Regions from separate parts of the Bradyrhizobium sp. JR4.1 genome, predicted to be linked through region 1. Evidence: predicted binding sites of a transcription regulator. Region 1 holds the regulator's gene; each other region holds the start of a gene.
The links. The regulator HrcA, encoded in region 1, represses chaperone genes, less so after heat shock. The targets are predictions, from matches to a motif close to GTTAGCACTCNCNNNNNGNGAGTGCTAAC.
Positions count from the first base shown of each region.

Region 2: the regulator HrcA is predicted to act here: its motif matches at 3,619-3,647, upstream of ABIB90_RS14985 (co-chaperone GroES).
Region 3: the regulator HrcA is predicted to act here: its motif matches at 3,617-3,645, upstream of ABIB90_RS40305 (co-chaperone GroES).

Region 1 covers NZ_JBEPRY010000001.1:951,777-956,699, forward strand. Annotated here, with positions in the region: gene hemW (radical SAM family heme chaperone HemW) at 106-1,260, opposite strand; gene rdgB (RdgB/HAM1 family non-canonical purine NTP pyrophosphatase) at 1,247-1,882, opposite strand; gene rph (ribonuclease PH) at 1,894-2,607, opposite strand; gene hrcA (heat-inducible transcriptional repressor HrcA) at 2,789-3,877, shown strand; gene grpE (nucleotide exchange factor GrpE) at 3,974-4,588, shown strand; gene pncA (bifunctional nicotinamidase/pyrazinamidase) at 4,731-4,923, opposite strand, start outside.
Region 2 covers NZ_JBEPRY010000005.1:287,766-292,688, forward strand. Annotated here, with positions in the region: gene ABIB90_RS14970 (O-linked N-acetylglucosamine transferase, SPINDLY family protein) at 193-2,319, shown strand; gene ABIB90_RS14975 (cupin domain-containing protein) at 2,332-2,871, opposite strand; gene ABIB90_RS14980 (usg protein) at 3,024-3,311, opposite strand; gene ABIB90_RS14985 (co-chaperone GroES) at 3,690-4,004, shown strand; gene groL (chaperonin GroEL) at 4,049-4,923, shown strand, end outside.
Region 3 covers NZ_JBEPRY010000048.1:21,588-26,510, forward strand. Annotated here, with positions in the region: gene ABIB90_RS40290 (coproporphyrinogen III oxidase) at 1-362, opposite strand, end outside; partial or broken gene ABIB90_RS40295 (IS5/IS1182 family transposase) at 540-761, opposite strand; gene groL (chaperonin GroEL) at 1,527-3,176, opposite strand; gene ABIB90_RS40305 (co-chaperone GroES) at 3,264-3,578, opposite strand; gene ABIB90_RS40310 (hypothetical protein) at 4,685-4,909, opposite strand.

The sequences.
Region 1 (4,923 bases):
CGTAGGGTGGGCAAAGGCGCGCTTTGCGCGCCGTGCCCACCATCTTTCTGCACATGTGGTAAAAATGGTGGGCACGCTTCGCTTTGCCCACCCTACGACAGCTCGCTACGCCGCCAGATCCGCGACCACCGCGTCCAGCACCGGAAAACCGCTGCTGGTCACGCGCAGCCGTCCCGTTGCATCCACCGTGATCGCGCCTTCTTCGCGCAGCAGCGTGATGCGCTTGGGATCGAGCGAGCGGCCTGACAGCGCGCGGTAGCGCTCGGGGTCGATGCCCTCGACGAGGCGCAACCCCATCAGCAAAAATTCGTCGGCGCGCTCTTCGCTGTTGAGGAGATCGTCGGTGACGACGCCGTGCCCGTTGGTCTCGACCCGCATCACCCAGGCTTCGGGACGCTTCTCGGTAGCGGTCGCGTGCCTGATGCCGTCGATGTCGAGCCGGCCATGGGCACCGGGGCCGATGCCGGCATATTCCTCGCCGCGCCAGTAGACCAGATTGTGCCGGCACTCGGCGCCCCGCCGCGCGTGATTTGAAATCTCGTAGGCGGGCAGGCCGAGCTTGTCGCAGGTTTCCTGTGTGACGTCGTAGAGCGCGCGTGCGACCGCTTCATCCGGCGTCTTCAGCTTGCCGGCTTGATGCAGGCCGAAGAACGGCGTGCCTTCTTCGATCGTCAATTGATAGAGCGACAGATGCTCGGCCGCCTCGCCGATCGCGAGACGCAATTCATCGGCCCACATCGCCGGCGTCTGGTCGGGACGGGCGTAGATCAGGTCGAACGAATAACGATCGAACGAGCGGCGCGCGATGGCGACGGCATCGAGGGCCTCGCGCGCGCTGTGCATGCGGCCGAGCGCTTTCAGCGAGGCATCGTCGAGCGCCTGCACGCCGAGCGAGACGCGATTGACGCCGGCGGCGCGATAACCGGCGAAGCGCGTGGCCTCGACGCTGGTCGGGTTTGCCTCCAGCGTGACTTCAACGTCTTTCGCTACAGTCCAGTGCTTGCCGATGGCGTCGAGCACAGCGCCGACGGTTGCAGGCTGCATGAGCGAGGGCGTGCCGCCGCCGAGAAAGATCGAGGTGACTTCGCGGCCGGGCGAGCGCTCGGCGGTCGTCGCGATCTCACGCGCGAATGCTGACGCAAAACGCGCTTCGTCGATCGCGGCGTGACGGACATGACTGTTGAAGTCGCAATAGGGGCACTTCGACAGGCAGAACGGCCAGTGCACGTAGACGCCGAAGGCTTCCTTAGCGCGGCTCAAGGCAGATCTCCGCCAGTTTCACGAAGGCGCGGGCACGGTGCGACAGGCCAAGACCGAGCGGCGGCAGGCCGTGCTTCTCGATGCTTTCCATTTCGCCGAAGGTGCGGCTGTGGCCGTCGGGCAAAAATATCGGGTCGTAGCCAAAGCCGGCGGTGCCGCGCGGCGGCCACACCAGCGTGCCGTCGACGCGCGCCTCGACCTCTTCGAGATGATCGTCGGGCCATGCAACGCACAGCGCGGAAACGAAATGGGCCTTGCGCTTGGCGGGCGTGGTCGCGCCGCGCTCCTGCAACAGCCGTTCGATCTGCGCCATCGCCGCGGCAAAATCCTTGTTCGGCCCGGCCCAGCGCGCCGAGTAGATGCCGGGCGCGCCGTCGAGCGCGTCGACCACGATGCCGGAATCATCGGCGAAAGACGGAAGCTTCGTCGCCTGCGCTGCCGCGATTGCCTTGATCGCGGCGTTGCTGCGGAAATCGTTTCCGGTCTCGTCCGGCTCGGCAAGGCCGAGCTCGCCGGCCGACACCGCATCGATGCCGTAAGGCGCGAGCAGCTCCTTCATCTCGGCGAGCTTGCCGGGATTATGGGTCGCGATGACCAGCTTTCCGGTGATTCGGCGATGCATCGGCCTATTGACTACGCTACCGCCAGTTTCTGCAAGTCCACGAGACGCGCGACGCCCTTGCGCGCAAGCGCCATCAACGCCAGGAACTCGGCTTCCGTGAACGGCTCGCGTTCCGCGGTGCCCTGGACTTCGATGATGCGGCCATCGCCCGTCATGACGAAATTGGCGTCGGTATCGGCTTCGGAGTCCTCGGCATAGTCGAGGTCGAGCACGGGCGTGCCCTTGTAGATGCCGCAGGAGATCGCGGCGACGTTGTCGCGCAACACGTTGGCCTTGACCATGTTGCGCGCCTTCATCCAGCTGACGCAATCGGCGAGCGCGACCCAGGCACCGGTGATCGAGGCCGTGCGGGTGCCGCCGTCGGCCTGGAGGACGTCGCAATCGACCGTGATCTGGCGCTCACCGAGTGCTTCGAGATTGATGATGGTGCGAAGCGAGCGGCCGATCAGGCGCTGAATTTCGACGGTGCGGCCGCTCTGCTTTCCGGCGGAGGCCTCGCGGCGGGTGCGTTCCGAGGTCGCGCGCGGCAGCATGCCGTATTCGGCGGTGACCCAGCCGCGGCCCTGGCCCTTGAGCCATGGCGGCAGGCGGTCTTCCAGCGTGGCGGTGACCAGCACGTGGGTGTCGCCGAATTTCACCAGGCACGAGCCTTCCGCATATTTGACCACGCCGCGCTCCAGCGTCACGGGGCGCAATTCGTCGGGCGCACGGCGGCTTGGCCGCATGGGAAATCCTCCAAAACTCTCGAAAAAGGGCTGTTGGCGGTGCTTGTAGGTTGGGTGAGGGTGGGCGGCAAGGGGGAAGATCGAGGCCTTATTCACCCCGGATTTTCAATCCGCGAACGCCACGCTTGTCAGAAGCCCCAGGGATAGACAAATTAGCTGTATCTGAGAGGAGTTACGGTCTGTGGCCCATCACGATCCGATCCATCTGATCGCGCCGCGCGCGGGCCTCGCCCAGCTCAACGAGCGTTCTCGCGACATCTTTCGTCAAATCGTCGAAAGCTATCTCGCGACCGGGGAGCCGGTGGGCTCACGCAATATTTCGCGCCTGATCGCCATGCCGCTGTCGCCCGCGTCGGTCCGCAACGTCATGGCCGACCTGGAACAGCTCGGCTTGATCTACGCCCCGCACACCTCCGCCGGCCGGTTGCCGACGGAACTCGGCCTGCGGTTCTTCGTCGATGCCCTGATGCAGGTCGGCGATCTCAATGACAGCGAACGGCAGGCGATTCAGAGCCAGTTGACCTCCGTCGGCCACGCGCAATCGGTGGAGGCTGCGCTCGAAGAGGCATTGACGCGGCTCTCCGGCCTGACCCGCGCAGCCGCCGTCGTGCTGACGCCGAAATCCAATGCGCGGCTGAAACATATCGAATTCGTCCGCTTGGAACCGGAAAAGGCATTGGTGATCCTGGTCGGCGAGGACGGGCAGGTCGAAAACCGCGTGTTGACGCTGCCACCGGGGGTTCCATCCTCGGCGTTGACCGAAGCCGGGAACTTCCTCAATGCCCGTATCCGGGGCCGGACCCTGGCCGAGGCCCGGCTGGAGCTCGAAACCGCGCTCGGAGAGGCGCGCACCGAGCTCGATCAGCTGACGCACAAGGTGATCTCGGCCGGCATCGCCAGCTGGTCCGGCGGCGAGAACGAGGACCGCCAGCTCATCGTCCGCGGCCACGCCAATCTGCTCGAGGATTTGCATGCGCTGGAGGATCTCGAGCGCGTTCGCCTGCTGTTCGACGATCTCGAGACCAAGCGCGGGGTCATCGACCTGCTCGGGCGGGCCGAGACTGCGGAAGGCGTGCGGATCTTTATCGGCAGTGAGAACAAGCTGTTCTCGCTGTCGGGCTCGTCCACCATCATCTCGCCCTATCGGGATGCCGCCGGCCATATCGTCGGCGTTTTGGGCGTGATCGGGCCGACGCGGCTGAATTATGCCCGTGTGATCCCGACCGTGGACTATGCTGCCCGCATCGTCAGCCGGCTCCTGGGGGGCTGACCTGCGTCTCTCCCGATCACGGGCGCTTGATTTTCGGCGTCCGAAGCACGATATGCGGGCCAGAAACCCCCTGAGACGAATGCGAAAAGAGAGCCGATGACCGATCGAGACCGGCAACCCGAAGACACGAGTGCTGCGGCCGGCGAGCCCGTGGTGTCAAAACCCTACATCATGCCCGACGATCCCGAGCCGGGCTCGGTCGAGCTCCTGCAGAAGGAAGCCGCCGAGGCGCGCGACCGCATGCTGCGGACGCTGGCCGAGATGGAGAATCTGCGCAAGCGCACCGCCAAGGAGGTCGCTGACTCCAAGCTCTACGGCGTCACGGGCTTTGCCCGCGACGTGCTCGACATCGCCGACAACCTCCAGCGCGCGCTCGATGCCGTTCCGGCCGAAGCCCGTGCGGCGGCCGATGCAGGCCTCGCCTCGCTGATCGAGGGCGTCGAACTGACCGAGCGCTCGCTACTGAGCGCGCTGGAAAAACACGGCGTGAAGAAGTTCGATCCCTTGGGCCAGAAGTTCGACCCGAACTTCCAGCAGGCGATGTTCGAGGTGCCCGATGCGTCGGTACCCGCGGGCACCGTCGTGCAGGTCATGCAGGCCGGCTACACCATCGGCGAGCGCGTGCTGCGTCCCGCCTTGGTCGGTGTCGCCAAGGGCGGCGCCAAGGCCGCGCCCGCCAACAGCAACGAGCCGAACGGCGCTGCGAACTGATCGATCCTCATGGTGAGGAGGCGCGTCAGCGCCGTCTCGAACCATGCAGGCCGAGCTGCTGCAGCGGGGGCCTTCATCCTTCGAGACGCGCGCCAAGAAGCGCGCTCCTCAGGATGAGGGTCTGGCAGTTCGGTTGCGTCTCTTACGCGCTCGCGGCGATATCTGCGGACTGAATCCGCTTCACGCCGGCCTTGGCCATGTCGGCCCAGGCTTTTGCGAGCGAACCCTGATTGTCGATGCCGCGGCAGGCGTCTTCCACCACATAGACCTCGAAGCCCGCCTTGCGCGCGTCGAGCGCGGTCCAGGCCACGCAGAAATCCGTCGCCAGCCCGACT
Region 2 (4,923 bases), on a different contig from region 1:
GCACCGATCCGCAGCGAGGAATCAGCGCGCTCGGGCTGAAGTCGATCGTGTCGGGAACGCTGAGAGCGGTAGTGGGCGTGCTGATTTGAAGCTTGTGTGAGGCTGGTGCCCTCGCAGCTCCGATAGAGCGCAGCGCAATCCGGACAATCCTTCCATGTTAATCTCTTCAGGAGATTCGGGTGGAATTGATTCATGAGCAACAGCGCAGGCCAGCGGGCATTTCAAAATGCCCGGCTTCAGAAACGGCAAAAAGCCGAGGTGACGCCGTTGCTCGCGCGCGCCCTCCAGCTGCACAAAGCGGGACTTCTCCGCGAGGCCAAGGCGGCCTATCGCGAACTCCTGGAGCTCGCGCCCAACCAATTCATCGCGCTTCATTTGCTGGGCGTCTTGGAGTCTGAAGCCAAAAACTATCAGCAAGCGCAAGTTCTGCTGAGCCGAGCGGTTGCCGTGGATCCGCGATCTGCCGAAGCTCATATGAGCCTGGGCGTCGCGCTCAACGGGCTCAAACGTCACAATGAGGCCCGCGAGAGCTATCGAAAGGCCCTCGCCTTCCGACCCAACTACGCCTTAGCCCTGTCCAATCTCGGGAACGCGAGCGCGGCCCTTGAACTTTACCAGGAAGCGCTCGAGAGCTACGACAAGGCGCTCGCAATCGACGGAAAACTTTCCGAAGCCCATAACGGCCGGGGTTGGGCGCTCTGCCGTCTGCGCGCCTATGACGAGGCTATCTCAAGCTTAAACCGCGCGCTATCGATCAAGCCAGACTATGCCTCGGCGCTGTCGACCCGCGCCGTTGCTTTGCGGGACCTTCAGCGATTTGACGAAGCCATGGCGGATTGCAATCGAGCCATCGCCCTGGCACCCGAGGACGCGAATGGGTGGCTCCGGCGGGCCAGCATCTTGCTCCTGACCCGGCAAGTTGCCGAAGCATTGGCCGATTGCGAGATGGCTCTCGCGACCGATCCCGGCTTCTCTCAGGCCCACAGCCTGCTCGGCCAATGTCTCGCGGCACTTGGCCGGGTTGACGAAGCCCTCGCCAGTTTCGACAGAGCTCTCGACATTGAGCCTGATCAGAGCACGATCTCCAGCAAGATATTCACCCTCGATTTTGTGGCCGACGCCAGCGTTGCGCAGCATCAGCAAGCGCGACATGTATGGTGGGAGCAGATCGGTGCGAAGATCGCCTCAGCAGCGGCGGGACCGCATGATAACAGCCGCGATCCGGATCGCCGTCTGGTGCTGGGTTATGTCTCGTCGGATTTTCACGCACATTCGGCGGCGTTCGTTTTCAAGCCGGTCTTGCAGCACCATGATCGGGCACAGTTCGAGATCGTGTGCTACGCGTGTTCAGCGAAAGCGGATGCGACGACCCGCGAATTTCAGGGGATCGCCGATCGCTGGCGCGACGCCTCGCAATGGTCCGACGATCGTCTCGCCGCTCAGATCCGCGCCGATGGCGTCGATATCCTGATCGATCTGTCCGGCCATACCAGCGGAAACCGCCTCGGTGTGTTTGCGCGCAAGCCCGCACCTGTTCAGGCGCATGGCTGGGGCCACGGTACCGGCACCGGGCTGCCGACGATCGATTATCTATTCTCAGACCCGGTCGCGATTCCTGTCGCGGTTCGGCATCTGTTTGCGGAGACCATCGTTGACCTGCCGTGCTTTGTGACGTTAGCGCCGCTGCCGGCGGGGATTGCGCGGGCGCCGACGCCGGCGATTGCGAACGGCTTCGTCACGTTCGGTGTCTTCAACCGCATCAGCAAGATTTCGAACGAGGCAGTGGAAGTCTGGTCCAGGATTCTCGAGCGGGTGCCGGGTTCGCGACTGCTGATCAAGGATACCGCGCTGGACGCTCAGCTGGTCCGCGACAACCTGCTGGCGCGGTTTGCCGCTTGCCGATTGCCGGCCGAACGCGTCGATCTGCTCGGAGCCACGTCGCGAGACGAACATCTGGCAACGTTCAATCGCGTCGATATTGGTCTCGATCCATTCCCGCAGAATGGCGGCGTCAGCACTTGGGAAGCCTTGCAGATGGGCGTGCCGGTGGTGGCGAAGCTCGGTCACAGCCTGCCGAGCCGTGCTGCCGCCTCCATCCTTGCCGCCCTGGGCCTGCCGGACTGGGTCGCGGATAGCGATGAGGCATATGTCGAAATCGCAGCGAGCCGTGGGTCGCAGATCGGCGAGCTCGATAAGTTGCGCGGCGAGCTGCCCGGACAAATCAAGGCTGCCGCCGCCGGCAACCCCGTCTCATACGCGCAAGCGGTGGACGGTGCCTATCGCGCGATGTGGAAACGCTATTGCAACGACGGCGGCTGATCTGCGCTTCGCCTACGCCTTCAACTCCACAGTCCTGAACTCCGCCGGCAGGATCACCTCCAGCAGTTCGACGTCGTCCGAATAGTCGAGGATCATGTGCTTGATCTTCGGCGGCTGGGTCCAGGCGCTGCCTTCTTTCATCAGCGTCTCGCCCTCTCCGTCCATATAGGTCTTCACCCAGCCCTTGAGCACGTAGACCATCTGGAATTCGACGTCGTGGAAGTGCAGCTTCGACACCTCGTCCGGATTGCAGGGGCCTTGCAGCCGGATCACGTGCGCTTGCGCGAGGCCGTGGCTCGCGGCGGCGATGCCGAGATCGCGATACTTCGCGTAGGTGCGCAGGCCGTCGGCCTTGAAATCTTCCTCGCGGTGATGGCTGATCGCGATGCGCTGCTTGGGACGCGCCGGTTTCTTGACGGATGACTTTGCCGGTGTCGCGCGAGCTTTCGCCTTCACCGTCTTCCGCGCCGAGGATCGTGCGGCAGGTTTGGCCCCGCTTCGCTTCTTTACCGCCGCCTGCGATGCGCTACGCGATTTTGCTTTCTTGGCCATGGGCGGTCTCCCCTGTTGTTATGGGGAGAGGCTAGCACAGAATGCGAAATCGTAGAGTAGGTCAGCGCTCACGTAACCCACCACTTCTTTCCGCAACCGTTGAAGCATGGTGGGTTACGCTGACGCCGCCCCCTGCAGTACCGCGCTCGCCTTCAATGCAGCCGGAACACGCCGTCCACCGCGCGCAGCTCGGCCGGCTTGATCAGCTTGGAATGCGCGACGGTGACCGAGAATAGCGGCCCGTCGAGCTTCTTCTGCCAGAACGCCAGGAAATCCGTCAGCGCGGGAAATTTCGGAAACATGTCGTAGTTCTGCCAGACATAGGTCTGGAGCAGCGAGCGATGATCCGGCATCCGGTAGAGAATTTCGGCCGTCGTCAGCCCGTAACCCAGCACCTGTTTCCGGAAGTCGTCGGAAACAACCCCAACTCGCGAGACCATGCCAACCTCCTTTGCAGGAGCGCATATTCAAGGGATGGCTTTCCGGTAAGCGCCCTACGAGCCACCCGGTGGAGATGCGCTCACATGAGTCAAATGTGACGCAAACTGACAATCCATCTCAAGCCCAAAAGTTTAACAAGCTGTTGAAATTCAATGCGTTAGCAGCAGATGTGGCTCCGTGCTAATACGGGCGCCGAGCACGATTAACGATGGAAAGAGATTTTGGCAGGCGGCGCTTCCGAGTGCTATTTTTCTGCTACAAGCCCTTGCTCCCGCCAAAATCCTGCCTTATCTCAGCTGTGCCTGTGCTAGCACTCGCGGGCGCAGACTGCTAACAACCAAAAATTCCCAACTCGTGCAAAAGCTTAGGAGAACTGCATGAAATTCCGTCCGCTTCACGACCGCGTCGTGGTCAAGCGCATCGACGCAGAAGAGAAGACCGCTGGCGGCATCATCATTCCCGACACGGCCAAGGAAAAGCCCTCGCAGGGCGAGATCGTCGCCGTGGGCCCGGGTGGCCGCGACGAAGCAGGCAAGCTGATCCCGATCGACCTGAAGGTCGGCGACCGCGTGCTGTTCGGCAAGTGGTCCGGCACTGAGGTCAAGATCGACAACGTCGATCTGCTGATCATGAAGGAAAGCGACATCATGGGCGTCCTCGACGTCCCCGCTTCCAAGAAGAAGGCGGCCTAAGAGCCCCTCTCTTATCCAGCTAAACACCTAAGGAAAAAATCCAGATGGCAGCAAAAGAAGTTAAATTCTCCGTTGATGCGCGCGACAAGATGCTTCGCGGCGTCGACATTCTCGCCAATGCGGTGAAGGTCACGCTCGGTCCGAAGGGCCGCAACGTCGTGCTCGACAAGTCGTTCGGCGCTCCCCGCATCACCAAGGACGGCGTCACCGTCGCCAAGGAGATCGAGCTCGAGGACAAGTTCGAGAACATGGGCGCGCAGATGGTGCGCGAAGTCGCTTCGAAGTCCGCTGACGCGGCCGGCGACGGCACCACCACCGCCACCGTGCTGGCCCAGGCGATCGTGCGCGAAGGCGCCAAGTCGGTTGCCGCCGGCATGAACCCGATGGACCTGAAGCGCGGTATCGACCTCGCGGTCGAAGCCGTCGTTGCGGACCTCGTCAAGAACTCCAAGAAAGTCACCTCGAACGACGAGATCGCCCAGGTCGGCACCATCTCGGCCAACGGCGACGCGGAGATCGGCAAGTTCCTCGCCGACGCCATGAAGAAGGTCGGCAACGAGGGTGTCATCACCGTCGAGGAAGCCAAGTCGCTCGAGACCGAGCTCGACGTCGTCGAGGGCATGCAGTTCGACCGCGGCTACATCTCGCCCTACTTCGTCACCAACGCCGACAAGATGCGCGTTGAGATGGACGACGCCTACATCCTCATCAACGAGAAGAAGCTCTCCTCGCTGAACGAGCTGCTGCCGCTGCTCGAGGCCGTGGTGCAGACCGGCAAGCCGCTGGTCATCGTCGCCGAGGACGTCGAAGGCGAAGCGCTTGCGACCCTGGTCGTGAACCGTCTCCGTGGCGGCCTGAAGGTTGCGGCCGTCAAGGCTCCGGGCTTCGGCGATCGCCGCAAGGCCATGCTGCAGGACAT
Region 3 (4,923 bases), on a different contig from region 1:
TTCTCAATTGAGACCCCAAACTCCCGCTCGAAGCGGGAGAGTAACACTCCACTACTTCGCAGGGCAAACATCACGGTTCTGCGCATGAGATCATCTTGCGACAGGACAACACCCTTCCACACTGGCTTCTCGCCCGCCTCAACCCTATACAGGTAGCGGTCTAAATCTGCCTCGTTGTAGAACTGGCACTGGCTCATGTAACCGAATCCGGCAACCCCAAACGGGACCAGATTATTGTCGTTCCAGGAATCGTATTTGCGGCTCTGTTGAACCGAGTGTGGCTGCGACTGCTTACTCCAATAGAAAATCGGCCCATGCCGATAGCCGAGTCTCGTGAGGATGTGCTCGGCCATAAAATGCATGATAAGGCGCTCCTTAGCCCCAGCGAATTGATATCGTCCCCGAGCCAAATGGCGGGCTACGGGTCTGTAGATTTAAACATCAATGGGAATACATTGAACTTCTCTATTCCCACTGAAAGCACTGTGGGGAGGAGTTTCCTTGTCTTCGCTCCATGGCGAATCTCGGCGGCCACCTTTGACAGCTTTCTCGAGAAAGTGTGTTGCTCCGATCCAATCCTTCGTCGTGCCGAACGGATGCTCCACTGTCTGACGGCGGACACCCATTGCGTTGGGATTGTGGTCGAGCCGATGCCGAACTTTCTCCAGAACGGCCTCGTGCTCCGAGCGTGAGATGCGGCGCTGGCGGCCTGTCGTGCGCTGAGCTTTTAGCGCGCAAGTTTTGCAGGTGCTCGTCCAATAGCTTTGTGCACCGGACATTGCCCCCCGTCCGGGGCAGGCGAAGCCCTCGTGCCATCATTCTCGGCGCGTCGGCCTCGTGTGCTGGCCACGCGCGAGTTTCATATTGAAGAGGCCGTCGAAATACGAAGCGCTCGATCTCGCCGAGATGCGCCGGCAGATCACGGCCCTGAAGTCCCGGCATTCGGAAAATCTACGCATCACCTACCTGTTGAAAGGCTGCTGATCAACGCGGCAGATCTCAGTGAACCGGAGAGCGCAGCTCACGCGAAGTAGCTGGGTGAAGCGTGCGCCAGAACGATGGCGAACATCCAGCAGCGCGTCACGAAAAACGCCGGCAAGCCATCGGGTAAGGCTAACAAGTGTAGATCACCTTGCACAAAGCAGTCGGCGGGTCGACGCTACGTGTAGCCGCGGAGGTGCGCATGTATCGCGTAAACGCGGCCTTCGCGGCTAGGGGCCGCTGCCGTAGCAAGCGGCGGCCCCGCCATGAGAAGCCTAGTCAGCGCGCCGCACTACTCGGTGTACAGAGGGGAAGTCTCCGAGAAAACCGGGTGGGCATCTTCGTGCCGATCGGCGATCAAACCGAATCCGGCACCTCCCCCACAGACTCACAGGCGGACACAACCACATGTCCTAATTGCGCACCTTCGCCGGGCTGAGGGGCTTTCCGGCGCGCGGCAGTCTGGGTCCGGCTGACCGCCAGGAAATCAGCAAAGGCCCGGCATGGCTGCCGAGCCTTCTACTGTTGAACTGTGAATGTCGGACTTAGAAGTCCATACCACCCATGCCACCCATGCCGCCGCCCGGAGGCATCGCCGGACCGGCGCCGCCCTTCTTGGGCAGCTCGGCGACCATGGCTTCCGTGGTGATCAGCAGCGCTGCGACGGAGGCCGCGTTCTGGATCGCCACTCGAACCACCTTAGTCGGATCGATGATGCCCTTGGAGACCAGGTTGCCGTAATCGCCGGTCTGCGAGTCGAAGCCGTACGCGTAGGCCTTGTTCTCGAGGATCTTGCCGACGATCACCGAGCCGTCTTCGCCGGCGTTGATCGCGATCTGGCGGGCTGGGTAGGACAACGCCTTGCGCACGATCTCGACACCGGTCTTCTGGTCGTCATTCTTGGTGCGCAGGCCCGTGAGCTGCTCGGTGGCACGGAGCAGGGCGACGCCGCCGCCCGGCAGGATGCCTTCTTCAACCGCCGCACGGGTCGCATGCATCGCGTCATCAACGCGATCCTTGCGCTCCTTCACCTCGACCTCGGTCGCGCCGCCGACGCGGATCACCGCGACGCCGCCTGCGAGTTTGGCGAGACGCTCCTGGAGCTTCTCACGATCGTAGTCCGAGGTGGTTTCCTCGATCTGCGCCTTGATCTGGGCCACGCGCGCCTCGATGTCGGTCTTCTTGCCGGCGCCGCTGACGATGGTGGTGTTCTCCTTGTCGATCATCACCTTCTTGGCGCGACCGAGCATGTTCAGCGTGACGTTCTCGAGCTTGATGCCGAGATCTTCCGAAATCGCCTGGCCGCCGGTCAGGATCGCGATGTCCTGCAGCATGGCCTTGCGGCGATCGCCGAAGCCCGGAGCCTTGACGGCCGCGACCTTCAGGCCGCCGCGCAGGCGGTTCACGACCAGGGTCGCGAGCGCCTCGCCTTCAACGTCCTCGGCGATAATCACAAGTGGCTTGCCGCTCTGCACCACGGCTTCCAGCAAGGGAAGCAATTCATTCAACTGGGATAGCTTTTTCTCATTGATCAGGACGTAGGCATCTTCCATTTCAACGCGCATCTTGTCGGCGTTGGTGACGAAGTAGGGCGAGATATAGCCGCGGTCGAACTGCATGCCCTCGACCACGTCGAGCTCGGTCTCCAGCGACTTGGCTTCCTCGACGGTGATGACCCCCTCGTTGCCGACCTTCTTCATGGCGTCGGAGATGAACTTTCCGATCTCGGCATCTCCGTTGGCAGAAATCGTGCCGACCTGGGCGATTTCCTCGTTCGAGGTGACCTTCTTGGAGTTTTTAACGAGGTCGGCGACCACGGCTTCCACAGCCAGGTCGATACCGCGCTTGAGGTCCATCGGGTTCATGCCGGCGGCAACCGACTTGGCGCCTTCACGAACGATCGCAGCCGCCAGAACGGTGGCGGTGGTGGTGCCGTCGCCAGCCGCATCGGCGGACTTGGAGGCGACTTCGCGCACCATCTGCGCGCCCATGTTCTCGAACTTGTCGTCGAGTTCGATCTCCTTGGCGACGGTGACGCCATCCTTGGTGATGCGGGGGGCGCCGAACGACTTGTCGAGGACGACGTTGCGGCCCTTCGGACCGAGCGTGACTTTCACGGCATTGTGGAGGATGTCGACACCGCGCAGCATGCGGTCGCGGGCGTCGACGCCGAATTTGACTTCTTTGGCTGACATTTTGGTTCCCTGGGTTTGCTTAGTCTCACTCACCCTCGGCGAGGCGCCCGGCAGGCGCTCCTCAGGGGTGAGCGGTGCGAGCGGTGATTAGGCGGCCTTCTTCTTAGCCGAAATGTCGGTGAGAACGCCCATGATGTCGCTTTCCTTCATGATCAGCAGCTCCTGGCCATCGATCTTGACCTCGGCGCCCGACCACTTGCCGAACAGCACGCGGTCGCCAACCTGAATGTCGATCGGGATCAGCTTGCCGCTCTCGTCGCGGCCGCCTGGGCCAACGGCGATGACTTCACCCTGGGAAGGCTTTTCCTTCGCCGTGTCCGGAATGATGATGCCGCCAGCGGTCTTCTCTTCTGCGTCGATGCGCTTGACCACGACGCGGTCGTGAAGCGGACGGAATTTCATGCAGTCCTCCTATGTCTTGTCGCTTTGATTTTGGATCGAATAGCACTCGAAGCTAGCGAGTGCTAACCATCGTGCACATAAGCCGGCTTGGCCGGCATACAAGTCAAAGCCGCGAAGGATTTCGAAAATACCTCGTCCTCAGCGGTCCGCTGACGGCCATTCAGAGCCCACCTAAGGGCCCCCTGCATGAAATCTGGGCTGGTTGGAGCAAGCCGCGGGGAAGGGATCGGCTCTTACCGCGCGCCGACGTGTTTGTTTGGCTAGTCATCTGGTCGCCAGTCGGGCCGGGTTGCGTGCTGTGGTTTAGCCCGCTCAGGTATGACGGTGCCGCTTCCAGCGGCAGTCTTGACCCGCAACGGTACGCCGAGAAGCCGGAATATCCCGTCCCTCTGGCTACCGAGAGCATCTGAGATGCAGCGGGGGAGCAAATTGTTCTCTAGATTCTCTCCCTCCATGGACAACCAGGATCAGAAAAGCTTCCAATGTTCCGCAACACAGTCGAATCCGCTTGTCGAGTGTTGCGGGTACCGAACTATGGAATTTGTCCGCTGATAAGCTTTGCGACCAAACGTTTCGAAAGCCCCATGGGACCGCCCTCGATGATCCCGTATGTTTCCGCAGCTCAATGGCACGGGCGATGGCTAAGCGAGTGGAGATCTCCGACCGCAGTTATGCCCTGGGCTGCTCTGAAAGCGTCTAAAGCCCGGCTTTGATGGCGGCGATGTCCTGCTCCGCCTGAGTGATCCACGACCATCGCGGGATGCAATGGAAATGAGAGCATCATCAAGGAGCGAGTCCGAGCGACCGCGATTACAATCGCAGCGGTAGCTTGCTAGCCCACCGCTTAGTCGTTCGTTCGAATCCGGCCGCCCAGGGATGACCTGACGAATAAGCCCGGCATTTGCGCCGGGCTGATCGCTAACTGGTTCAGGTTCTTAGCACCGGACGCATTACAGAAGAGTCCTCGGGTCTCGTCGGTGCGGCTTCTGACATCGCGATGCTTGCCACGAGCTTCGCATATTCGTGTTGGTAGCATTCGAAACTCATATGAAGCCTAAACCGAGAAGACGGCGTGCCAAACTGGGCAGCAGAGCAGGAGCCGTAAACTAACTCGGCGGCGAGACCGGCCGTCTATTCTGGGCAGAGCGGTCGCCGATCTCCGTTCGACCTTGAAAAACAGCAACGAGCCGGCCACCTTCCCAAAGCTCGACGTCGTGCTCGCCGTATATTTCCTCAACTCGACGTCTCGCCGCCTGCTCGTCAATGCAGTCAAGCTTTGCGGCGCAGATCACTCGCCGGCCGCTGTCCATCACGAACACTTTGAACCGCATGATGGCAGTCCGAT